3 regions of the Flammeovirga sp. SubArs3 genome follow, and region 2 is predicted to be linked to each of the others. Evidence: riboswitches for the same ligand, from Rfam matches in the RefSeq annotation. Region 2 holds a riboswitch; each other region holds the start of a gene.
What was found. A riboswitch is a leader RNA that binds a small molecule or an ion and turns the genes downstream of it on or off. The one in region 2 is predicted to bind cobalamin.
Positions count from the first base shown of each region.

Region 1: it holds a riboswitch for cobalamin, as region 2 does, so the genes downstream of both, QL232_RS00250 (ribonucleotide-diphosphate reductase subunit beta) here and QL232_RS19770 ((2Fe-2S) ferredoxin domain-containing protein) in region 2, are expected to answer to the same signal.
Region 3: it holds a riboswitch for cobalamin, as region 2 does, so the genes downstream of both, QL232_RS17765 (InlB B-repeat-containing protein) here and QL232_RS19770 ((2Fe-2S) ferredoxin domain-containing protein) in region 2, are expected to answer to the same signal.

Region 1 is NZ_CANDOA010000001.1:63,402-66,684, forward strand. Features, by position in the region: gene QL232_RS00245 (ribonucleoside-diphosphate reductase subunit alpha) at 1-483, opposite strand, end outside; gene QL232_RS00250 (ribonucleotide-diphosphate reductase subunit beta) at 574-1,551, opposite strand; cobalamin riboswitch at 1,711-1,914, opposite strand; gene QL232_RS00255 (BamA/TamA family outer membrane protein) at 2,355-3,283, opposite strand, start outside.
Region 2 is NZ_CANDOA010000007.1:234,449-237,731, reverse strand. Features, by position in the region: gene QL232_RS19785 (aminotransferase class I/II-fold pyridoxal phosphate-dependent enzyme) at 1-40, shown strand, start outside; gene cbiB (adenosylcobinamide-phosphate synthase CbiB) at 31-969, shown strand; gene QL232_RS19775 (AAA family ATPase) at 969-1,508, shown strand; cobalamin riboswitch at 1,509-1,706, shown strand; gene QL232_RS19770 ((2Fe-2S) ferredoxin domain-containing protein) at 1,841-2,629, shown strand; gene QL232_RS19765 (hypothetical protein) at 2,626-3,283, shown strand, end outside.
Region 3 is NZ_CANDOA010000006.1:165,429-168,711, reverse strand. Features, by position in the region: gene QL232_RS17770 (hypothetical protein) at 1-358, opposite strand, end outside; gene QL232_RS17765 (InlB B-repeat-containing protein) at 411-1,787, opposite strand; cobalamin riboswitch at 1,910-2,085, opposite strand; gene QL232_RS17760 (Lacal_2735 family protein) at 2,209-2,370, opposite strand; gene QL232_RS17755 (SDR family oxidoreductase) at 2,376-3,071, opposite strand; gene QL232_RS17750 (thiamine-binding protein) at 3,163-3,283, opposite strand, start outside.

The sequences.
Region 1 (3,283 bases), on a different contig from region 2:
TCCTTGGTTTGTACCGTTGATTACTGAATCAAACATTTCCAAGAAAGGGTATACACCGTTTGAAGTACCGTTATTTGTTATTTCAGCACCTCTAGGACGTACATCAGACATATTGATAGAAGTACCTCCACCAATTTTCGACATCATCATTACTTCTGCTAAAGTAGAACCGATACCAGCAATACTATCAGGCACATAACTACCAAAACAACTGATTGGTAATCCTCTTTCTGTACCCATATTTGACCATACAGGTGAAGCAGGACATAAATAGTTATTCCAAATAGCGTCAAAGAATCTTTTTTCGAAATCGGGTCTTTTTAATCGAGTTGCAGCAGCTTTAGCAATTCTTGTTACAGCATCTCTTACAGTTTCACCTTCTAATAGGTAACCGTTATTTAAAGTTTGCAATCCTTCATGAGTCATCCATTTTGGGCTTGCTTCCAAATTAGATGCTTCAGCAGTTAAAGTAATTTCAGACATAATTAAGAACTGAGGGTGTGTAGTGGTGTTTAGAAAGAAATTGAAATTACAAGGGAGAATAGCTGCTCCCTTGTATTGTAGTATTTTTGCTTAGAATAAATCGTCAGCGGTAACTGACTGAGTTTTCTTTGTATATTCTGTTGGACGTACGGCAAAGAAATCATCATGAGCAAGACCGAATACTTCCTCATCAAACCATTGCATTTCTTTAAGTACTTCTTTGTCTACTTCGAAAGTTGGCTTTAAACCAATTTCTGATAAACTCTTATTTAAACGGTCTCTCATGAAATGTACCAAGTGATTGATTGGTAAGAAATCAAACTCGCCATTTTCAAAGATGCCTGTAAGTAATCTTACTTCAACATCATGAGAAATCTTAGCCGCTTCATAGATACGGTTTTGTAATTCTTCAGTATTCAACTCAGGGTATTCAGCAATCATGGAGTTGTACAACCACATACCTGCTCTTGCATGTGAGTTTTCATCTTTCGCAGACCACTTAATGATATTACCAATACCTTTTAATTGGTTTTTGAATTTTTTGAATGAAAGAAGAATAGCAAACTGAGAGAATAAGTTTACATTTTCAGTGAAACAAGAGAAAATTGCAATCGACTGAAGTAAATCTTCTGGTTTTGCATTTCCTTGTGCATCAACTGTCACTTGTGATAACATTTCAAGACGTTCCATAGCTGTTTCATCTTCTAGGAATGCCTCAAAATTATCCAAATCTAACAATTCGTTTAAACGAGCGTATGCTGATGCATGTCTAGCTTCATTTTCTGCAAAAGTGATCGCCATTGCTTTAATCTCAGGCTTAGGAATAAATTGTCCGATCACACCCCAGAAATCATCCTGAACGTTTGTTTCTGTTTGTGCAAATGTCTTTAAAATATTACCAATAACATCACGCTCATGATCACTTAAGTTTGTTTTGAATTGCTGAATATCAGCATCAAAATTCACTTCTGAGTGAATCCAAAAAGTCTGATGAATTGCATCAATGAACTCTTGTGCTTTTGGGTATTCAAAAGGTTTGTAAGCTACACGTTTATCTAGTAAACTCATTGTTATATTTAAAGTTTTTAATGTAAACAACACTGACAACTAATTTGTTGCCGCACATTTGACGTTTGCTAATTTTACTTTACAAGACTCTTTGACTAAAACTTTGAAAACATTCAAAGAAGATAGATCAACGATTTGCTCTCCCTTATCCCGAAGGAGGTAAATTAAGCACACGATGGCAGGTCTTCTGGCTCGTTTTTAAGTGATGAAATTCTCCCTTCCCATACCCAAAAGATATAGTGGTTAAAAATTGAACTCATCTAAAAACTTACAGCTGCGGGAACAGCATAGGAATTACACCTATTTCCCTTTTCACTGAAGCATTCTCAACTTCACTTCAGCACCTTCGTTTTAACAAATAAATAGCCTTTTCGTGATTATTGCAAACATTTTTGATGGTAATTTTATAAAAAAAAATATTCTCAATTTTATCATTTTTTACTTGACTGAATCAAAAATTAGCGCTAATAAGAAGAGAGCTAACTACCTATCAATAATTGTACTATTCTAATATTTCAAAAAGTAACACCTGTCCCAATCAATGAAACATTTTTTGTATTACTCGTTCAAAAAAAAATATAATATATAACACAATAAATCAGGATTTGTTTTCAGAGATCACATAACGACTATATACAAAATTAAATTTGGGTTGTATCATGAAAAAAAAGCTCATTTTTAATAAAAGATTTTTTTTCATGATTCACCTTTTATTAAAAATGAGCTTAATGACTGTTTGTAAATTTCAAACAAACAGAATTATTGTCTTGATTTTTTATTCAAAAAATAATAATGATGTCATCTTAAAAAGCTTCACCAAAAGTTAGATAAATTCCGGAGCTTCCATCAGGGCCAATTCCATAGTCCGCTCTTAGTGATGCTTTGTCTTCTTCGTTAATCAGTAACCTTACACCAACACCTCCCGAAAGTTTAGTTTCTGAAAAATTAAAATCACTGCTATTTTCATAAACGTTAGCAGTTGCAACAAAGGCTGTCATTCCTAATCTCCAGAACATATGCTGTCTTACTTCTGCTTGAAAGGCGATCATATTATTATCTCTATATCTACCTTCATAGACACCTCTCATCATATTCAAACCTCCCATAAGTGCCATTTCTCTAAAAGGAACATCACCATATGTTGAGTTGTAAATACCCTGAAAAGCCACTACTGTTTTTCCTTCTTTCTCTCTACTCACATCAAAGTACTTTCTTGCATCCAAGTAAATACGTTCGAATTTATAATCGCTTCCTAAAAAAGAGTTATAGGTTTCGATTTTAGCTTCAATATAATGCCCGCCAGAAGGTGTCAATACAAGGTCTCTTGTGTCCCATTTGTACACAAATCCTAATCCTGAAAGTGAACCACCTGCATACCCAGGTATTTCAGAGACATCACCATAACTTCCATCCTCTCTTGGTCCAACACTTATATCCCAAAAATTAGCGTATCTGTATTGAAGACCAAAAAACATCTTATCTCTAATTTTTTTCAGAAACTGTTGTCGGAAATCAACTTTGGTCCAATCCATCAACTGTTCATTGCTATTTGGAGTGTCCCCACCAATACCGTAATATTTCTCTGGGTATTTAGCATACTCCCATGTTCCTTCGAATAACCAGTTTTCATCTTTGGTAAAAATAGTATGCTCCAACTTCAACCTCATTTGATTTTCTAAAGTATAGAAACCTATAAATGTTGCATTTGATGGTCTAGTAGCTAAAGTGGCAT
Region 2 (3,283 bases):
TAACAAACAAATTATTAAAGCACTTACTTCATGGATATAAAGTCAATACTCATCTTAATTATTGCCTTTGTGTTGGATCAAATTTTTGGAGATCCTAGAGTTTTGCCACACCTTATTGTGGGATATGGAAACCTTATAGCGAAGGGAGAAAAGCGTCTAAATAATGGAAAAAATAAGTTTTTAAAAGGAGCTTTATTAACGATTACTTTAGTGAGTTTATCATTTGTAGTTCCTTACTATGTACTAAACTATATTGATGAGTTAAATACTATTGTATCAATACTTCTTAGTGTCATTTTATTGTTTTACTGTTTAGCCAATAAAACATTAGTAAAAGAAGGAATTGCAGTGTTTAATGTATTAGAAAAAGAAGGATTAGAGGCAGGGAGAAAAAGACTTTCTTGGATTGTAGGTAGAGATACTTCAGCATTAAATGAACAGCAAATTCGTACGGCTACCCTTGAAACTATGTCTGAAAACTTAAGTGATGGTGTAATTGCCCCCTTGTTCTATTTTGTCATTTTAGGAGTTCCCGGAGCAATGGCCTATAAAATGATCAATACTTTTGATTCTATGATTGGCTATAAAAATGACCGCTATGAACAATTTGGGAGATTTGCAGCCAAACTAGATGATGTTGCGAATTATATTCCTGCCCGACTAACAGCTTTTTTTATGTTGGTCGTTTCATTTCGGTTCGGAGGTTTGGCAACAGTTTTCACTGAAGGAAAAAAACATAGTAGTCCCAATGCGGGGTATCCGGAAGCTGCTTTAGCCTATATTCTAAAAGTGAGATTTGGTGGTCCTAATTATTATGGAGGCAAATTGGTAGAGAAACCATATATCGGAACTAATCAAAGATCTATTCTGCATCAAGAAATTTATAAAGTAGCAAATATCAACTATAGTACTAGTTGGTTTTTCGTTTTACTCATTGCTTTTTATCTCATTTTAATACAAGTCTACTAATGAGTATTTCTATCATCTCAGGAGCAGCAGGTACAGGAAAAACGACCTTGATTAATACGATTGAAAGGTCGAGTGTATTAACAATGCCCGAAGCCTCGCGTCAGGTGATAATAGATGAACAGAAATATGGAAGAGAAGGCATGCCATGGAAGAACGTTGAACGGTTTAGTGAACTAGTCTTTCAAAGAACATTAGATCATTTAAGAGAATATTCCGAAGCAATTTTTTGTGATAGAAGTATTATTGATACCATTGCCTACCTTCGGTTTCAGGAGAAACCAGTTCCTGATTACTTAACATTGTTTCCTTTCCATCGATATTATAAAAAAGAGGTATTTTTTGCACTTCCTTGGGAAGAAATATATACCAAAGATCCTCAAAGGCCAGAATCATTTTCTTATCAGCAGCAATTATCACCTGTTTTAGAGAAAACTTATCTGGATTATGGATTTGAGATAGTTTATTTACCATTTACATCAGTACAGAGCCGTTTAGACTTTGTTCTTAACAAGGTTTGCTTACCAACTAAAATTAAGTAAATTTGCCACTGCTGAAAAGGAGTTCCTAATGTTGGAATGAAAAGGGAATTTGGTGTGAATCCAAAACTGTACCCGCAGCTGTAAGCTTTCGTTTTCTTTCGAAAACAATTTTGTTACAATGAGCCACTGTTAAGATAAATGGGAAGGAGTAACAGAAGAAAGCAAGTCAGAATACCTACCTTTTTTTGCAAACAAGAAAACAAACTTTCGGGAATAAAAGTTGTGACCTTCAATCTATTAGTACACTTTGTTAGTTTTACTAACTTGCTAACAATAAACAGATTGTCATTCTATTATCCCCAATTGTTGCTATTCATCAAACAATCTGAATCATGGGGAAAAACATTGCTGAGACTCAACAGATTTTTTTATTTTGTGATGGTGGATCTTGCCAAAAAGCAGGTTCTGAGGAAGTAGTACGAAATGTAAGAGCTTACCTTAGAAATAGCGGACAATGGGACAGTACTCATACGATCAAAACTAGATGTAATGGCCGGTGTGAGGATGCTCCAACATGTATTGTTCAACCCAACTATTGGTACAAAGATCTCACTCCACAAAAGGGCTTAGAAATTATTAAAAGCCATTTGGAACACCAAAAACCCGTTGAAGACTATTTACTCTATCAAGATGAATGGTCTGAGATAAAATCGGAGAAAGAAAGAGGTGCTTTTACTCCAAAACCATTTTCTATAAAGATGGACTCAGAACTTGGAGAATGTCGAATAACAAAAGGCTTTGCCTCTGATCAATATACCTATCCACTTTTTCTCTATTTATCGGAAAATAGTCCATATTCTACGCTTTCTCTTGCTAATCGAACATCATTTTCATTTAGTGAAATTAAAAATGTCAATTACAGTCAAAAGTATACTCTTGAACTAGAATTGGCAGAGGAAACAATAGAGTTGATTATCGCTCCAATTGATCAGAAAAATCAAAATCTAGTCAAAAAGAGAATTGCAGTAGTTGAATATTTTGAACAGTTGGACTCCTTAAAAAAAGGGATTCGACTAAAAAATAAATTTGGTGAAGAACTTGGGCTAATTTGGCTTGAAAACCATGCTTGGCAATACTGTTTAGAAGTACAATTAAAAGGGATAAAATTGGAAACAGTATGAAAAGAAAGGTGACTATTGTAGGAGTAGGTTGGTTAGGAAAACCATTAGCCAATTGTTTAAGAGAAAGAGGGTTTGATGTGAGAGGTAGTGTTGCCTCAATAGAAGAATTACTCACTTTTGAACCTTCAGAACAAATTTCACTGATTAAAATAGAAGAAGATAAAATTCATGGATGCTGGAGTGATTTTATCAATTCATCTGATGTTTTAATTATTTGTTTTCCTCCTGCTGACCGGAGAGATCAAAATGGAGTGTATGTCAAACAAATTGAACAATTGACAAAACATACACCTACTCATCAAAAAGTCATCTTTGTAAGTTCCACTTCTGTCTATCCAAATACCAATCAATCTATTCAAGAATCAGATCATTTCACTCCTGAAAGTATTGGAGGGAAAAATATATATCAAGCAGAAAAAGTATTACGTCAACATTTTGGAAAACAATTGACAGCTGTCCGAATGGCAGGTTTAATTGGAGGAGGACGTCATCCATCTCAGCTACTAAGGGAAAATAGGGTCTTGAAAAATCCAAATGTGCCAGTCAATGTTATCCATCAAACCGATGCGATAAATTTGATTGTAGAGGTGATAGAACAGGACCTTTTTGGGGAAGTGATTAACGGCTGTGCAGGCCTTCATCCTATTCGAAGGG
Region 3 (3,283 bases), on a different contig from region 2:
AATCTTGACATACCATAACAATTCCAGGTTCGCTGGAATTTTCAAACGAGTTACCATAAATGGCTATATCATTTCCGTCCTTATTAAGGATCGAGTGATCAAATTTAAAGGTTACCTCTCCTCCAAATGCACCTAATGAGATAAATTGATCTGTATTACCTACAATGTTTTCTGCTGCTTCAAAATCATTTTCTACCTTATTCATAAACTGACCTGGAGCAGGTTTGAAATCTATTACCTCTGAGATATAAGGTTGTGCATCTGGATTATCAATAGGTTTATAGCTTGTGTCTTCAATCTCTGAATTATCACACCCAGAAATGAGTATTACTGGAAGTATTTTTAAAATATTTTTCATAATTAGAATCGTTTGGAGGGAATACTTTTACGTATTCCCTCTTAGTTAGTGTTTAGGGTAAGATTGAAGCGTAAACTTGCAATGTATCTTTGTTTAAAACAGAAACTGTTTCGCCTTCTACTTGGATAGTGTAGATATATCTATTCTGTTCTAGATGATCGTCAAATAAAGATGTATCACTTTCAGATAAATTCTCGTATGTGATATTCCCTTGGCCATCCTCCACTCTCTTTTTAATCGTTACTTCCTCAGTACCAACAACTACTGATAAACCTTTTTCAGCAGAATAATTCACTTCTCTAACGTTACCTCTAATAATTTCATCGAAAAACTCGATTCCGTAACGCATAGGTGCATTCCATTTTCCACCATCATAAGCAGGAGTTCCTGTTTCATCAAATTCCTCATTTCGCATATATCCAAAACCTAATTGAGGTGATGACATGTAAACATCTTTTACTAGATTAAATACATAAGTACCGCCCATCATTGGGTCATCGCTTGCTACTGATAATGGGAAAGTGAACATTCCGTAGTTTGAATGGCTATATAAGTCTTTTGAGCTATTTTCTTTATTATCAACAAGATAAACCTCAGTACCCCAAGCCCAACCTCTAGATAGGTAATTGAGTTGAGCTTTTACCATAATATGATCTCCGTTACTTAAACTATTAAAATCATCTCTTGAAATGGTCGCATATTCAAATGTAGTTTCTCCTGCTACGATTTTCCACTTTGCTATTAAAGTAATATCACCATTAACTTTTGAAGTAAAATCATAAAGTTCATCATTTAAATACCATCCTAGAAACTCATAATCTTCCTTTTGTGGATTTTCAGGTTCAGTTACTTCAGTATCTTCATCGACAGTTACTAATGTCATTTGCTCACCATTATTTGGATCAAAGGAAACAACATACTGATCAATGACTTCTTCATAAATTGCCGTCAGTTCAATATTAGAAGTAACAGCCTCTCCAAATTTAAATTCAGCACCATCTTCAGACCAGAATTTAAAGATAAACCCTTCTTTTAGTGGGATTTGAGGAGCTTTTAATAGATCATTTTCGATGACAGTAGCTACACTATCTTCTTGTCCATTGTCAAATTTATATGTGACTTGATAGGTGACTTCGATTTCTTCCCATAACGCCGTTAATGTAAAATCATCAACTACTTCTTTTGAAAAATCGTATTCTTGATCATTTTTCGTCCAATATAAAAATTCGTGTCCCTCTTTCGTAGGGTCCGTTGGCGTAGTCACCTTTTCGCCCGCTAAAACTTCTTGGCTTTCTATTTTTGTACCACCATTACAATCAAAATCAACAGTATATGCAGTGATTGATGCCTCTTCTTTATCACAACTGAATAGTCCAAATAATAAGAGTATTACGAAATAGAATGATTGTCTTGTAAATTGTTTGTTCATCACTTTGCTTTTAATAATAAAAATTAGGTGACAAAACTCTAGGTAAGCTTACATTTCTTCGATAGAGGGGATCTACCAAGTGGTACCATGAAATTTTTCAAACTTTATTCCCGAAGTTTTGTCTAAAAAAATAAATGCTTGGTAGGTCTCCTGACTTAGCTCTCACTTTTCGCCTTCTCGTATACTACAATGGCCTATTGAAAAATGACTTTTTGAACTTTTACAGTTGCGGGTACAGTTCTAGATTTTCACTAGATTCCCTGTTATTCCTTACGGAACCAATGCGAAACAAAAGTGGTGTGGTTTAATTTAATTCAAAGTGATGTTGATCATTATTTAATCTTATTAATAAATAATATTAAAAAAAGGTTTGCGGTATCTAATAACCACAAACCTTAACATAATACGATATTTAAACCGCTTATAATTTTTCTAATTCTTTTAGCACTTCGTTCGCTTCGTACATTTTTAGATCGCTAGCTTTTCGATCTGTATGCGACAAACGATGTGATTCTTCCAAAAGCTTCTTGTATTTCGCTTCTAATTTTTCTTTGGGTGATTTCTTTTTAAATAGTCCAAACATGATGATTATAATTTAAGTGTTGATATACCTCCATCCACATGCAAGATTTGTCCTGTCATCCAAGAGGATTGATCCGATAAAAGAAAAGCAGATAATCTTGCAATATCTTCAGCCTCACCAATTCTCTTTAATGGGTGAGTACTGGCATTCGCTTCCTTCTTTGATTCATCACTAAGTAATTTTGATGCCAAAGGAGTATCGGTTAATGATGGTGCTATTGCATTTACTCTAACCTTTGGAGCATATTCTGCTGCCAATGCTTTTGTTAACCCTTCTATCGCACCTTTTGATGCAGCTACTTGAGTATGAAACTTAAAACCTGTCTGCACTGCAACTGTTGAGTACAATACAATGCTCCCTTGTGATTTTCTCAGTTTATTGATCACTGCTTGTAAAACCTTTACGGCTCCGTTGACTTGAAGCTGAAAATCATCAATAAAACTTTGAGGCGTTAATCTTGTAAAAGGCATCAGGTTTATACTACCAGGACAATATGCTACTCCATTTAGTTCATCTGGAAGCTGATCAAAGTTATTGGTCTCCGAAAGTACATCATACTGTTGGTAATGTGTATTTTCGTTCTCAAACGTAGGCATTGTCTTATTATAAGTAGCAAATACTCTATTTCCACCTTCTGCAAGTGTTTTTACTAATGCTTCTCCTATTCCGGAAGCCCCTCCTATTATTAGATAATTTTTCATGGTCTACATAAGTGTTACAGAGAATTAACTACCTATGCTCGGAAATGTTTTCAATAAAAAAAGAGAACATCCAATGTTCTCTTCTCTCAGCCTAAACTTTACCTATTCTTTTCTCAATAGATTCTGTTTTCGCCTTAATCATCCCTGATTTATTTTTATTGTAATCCATGTTCATTACACAATAAATACGGTCAGAGATGGGATCCATAATC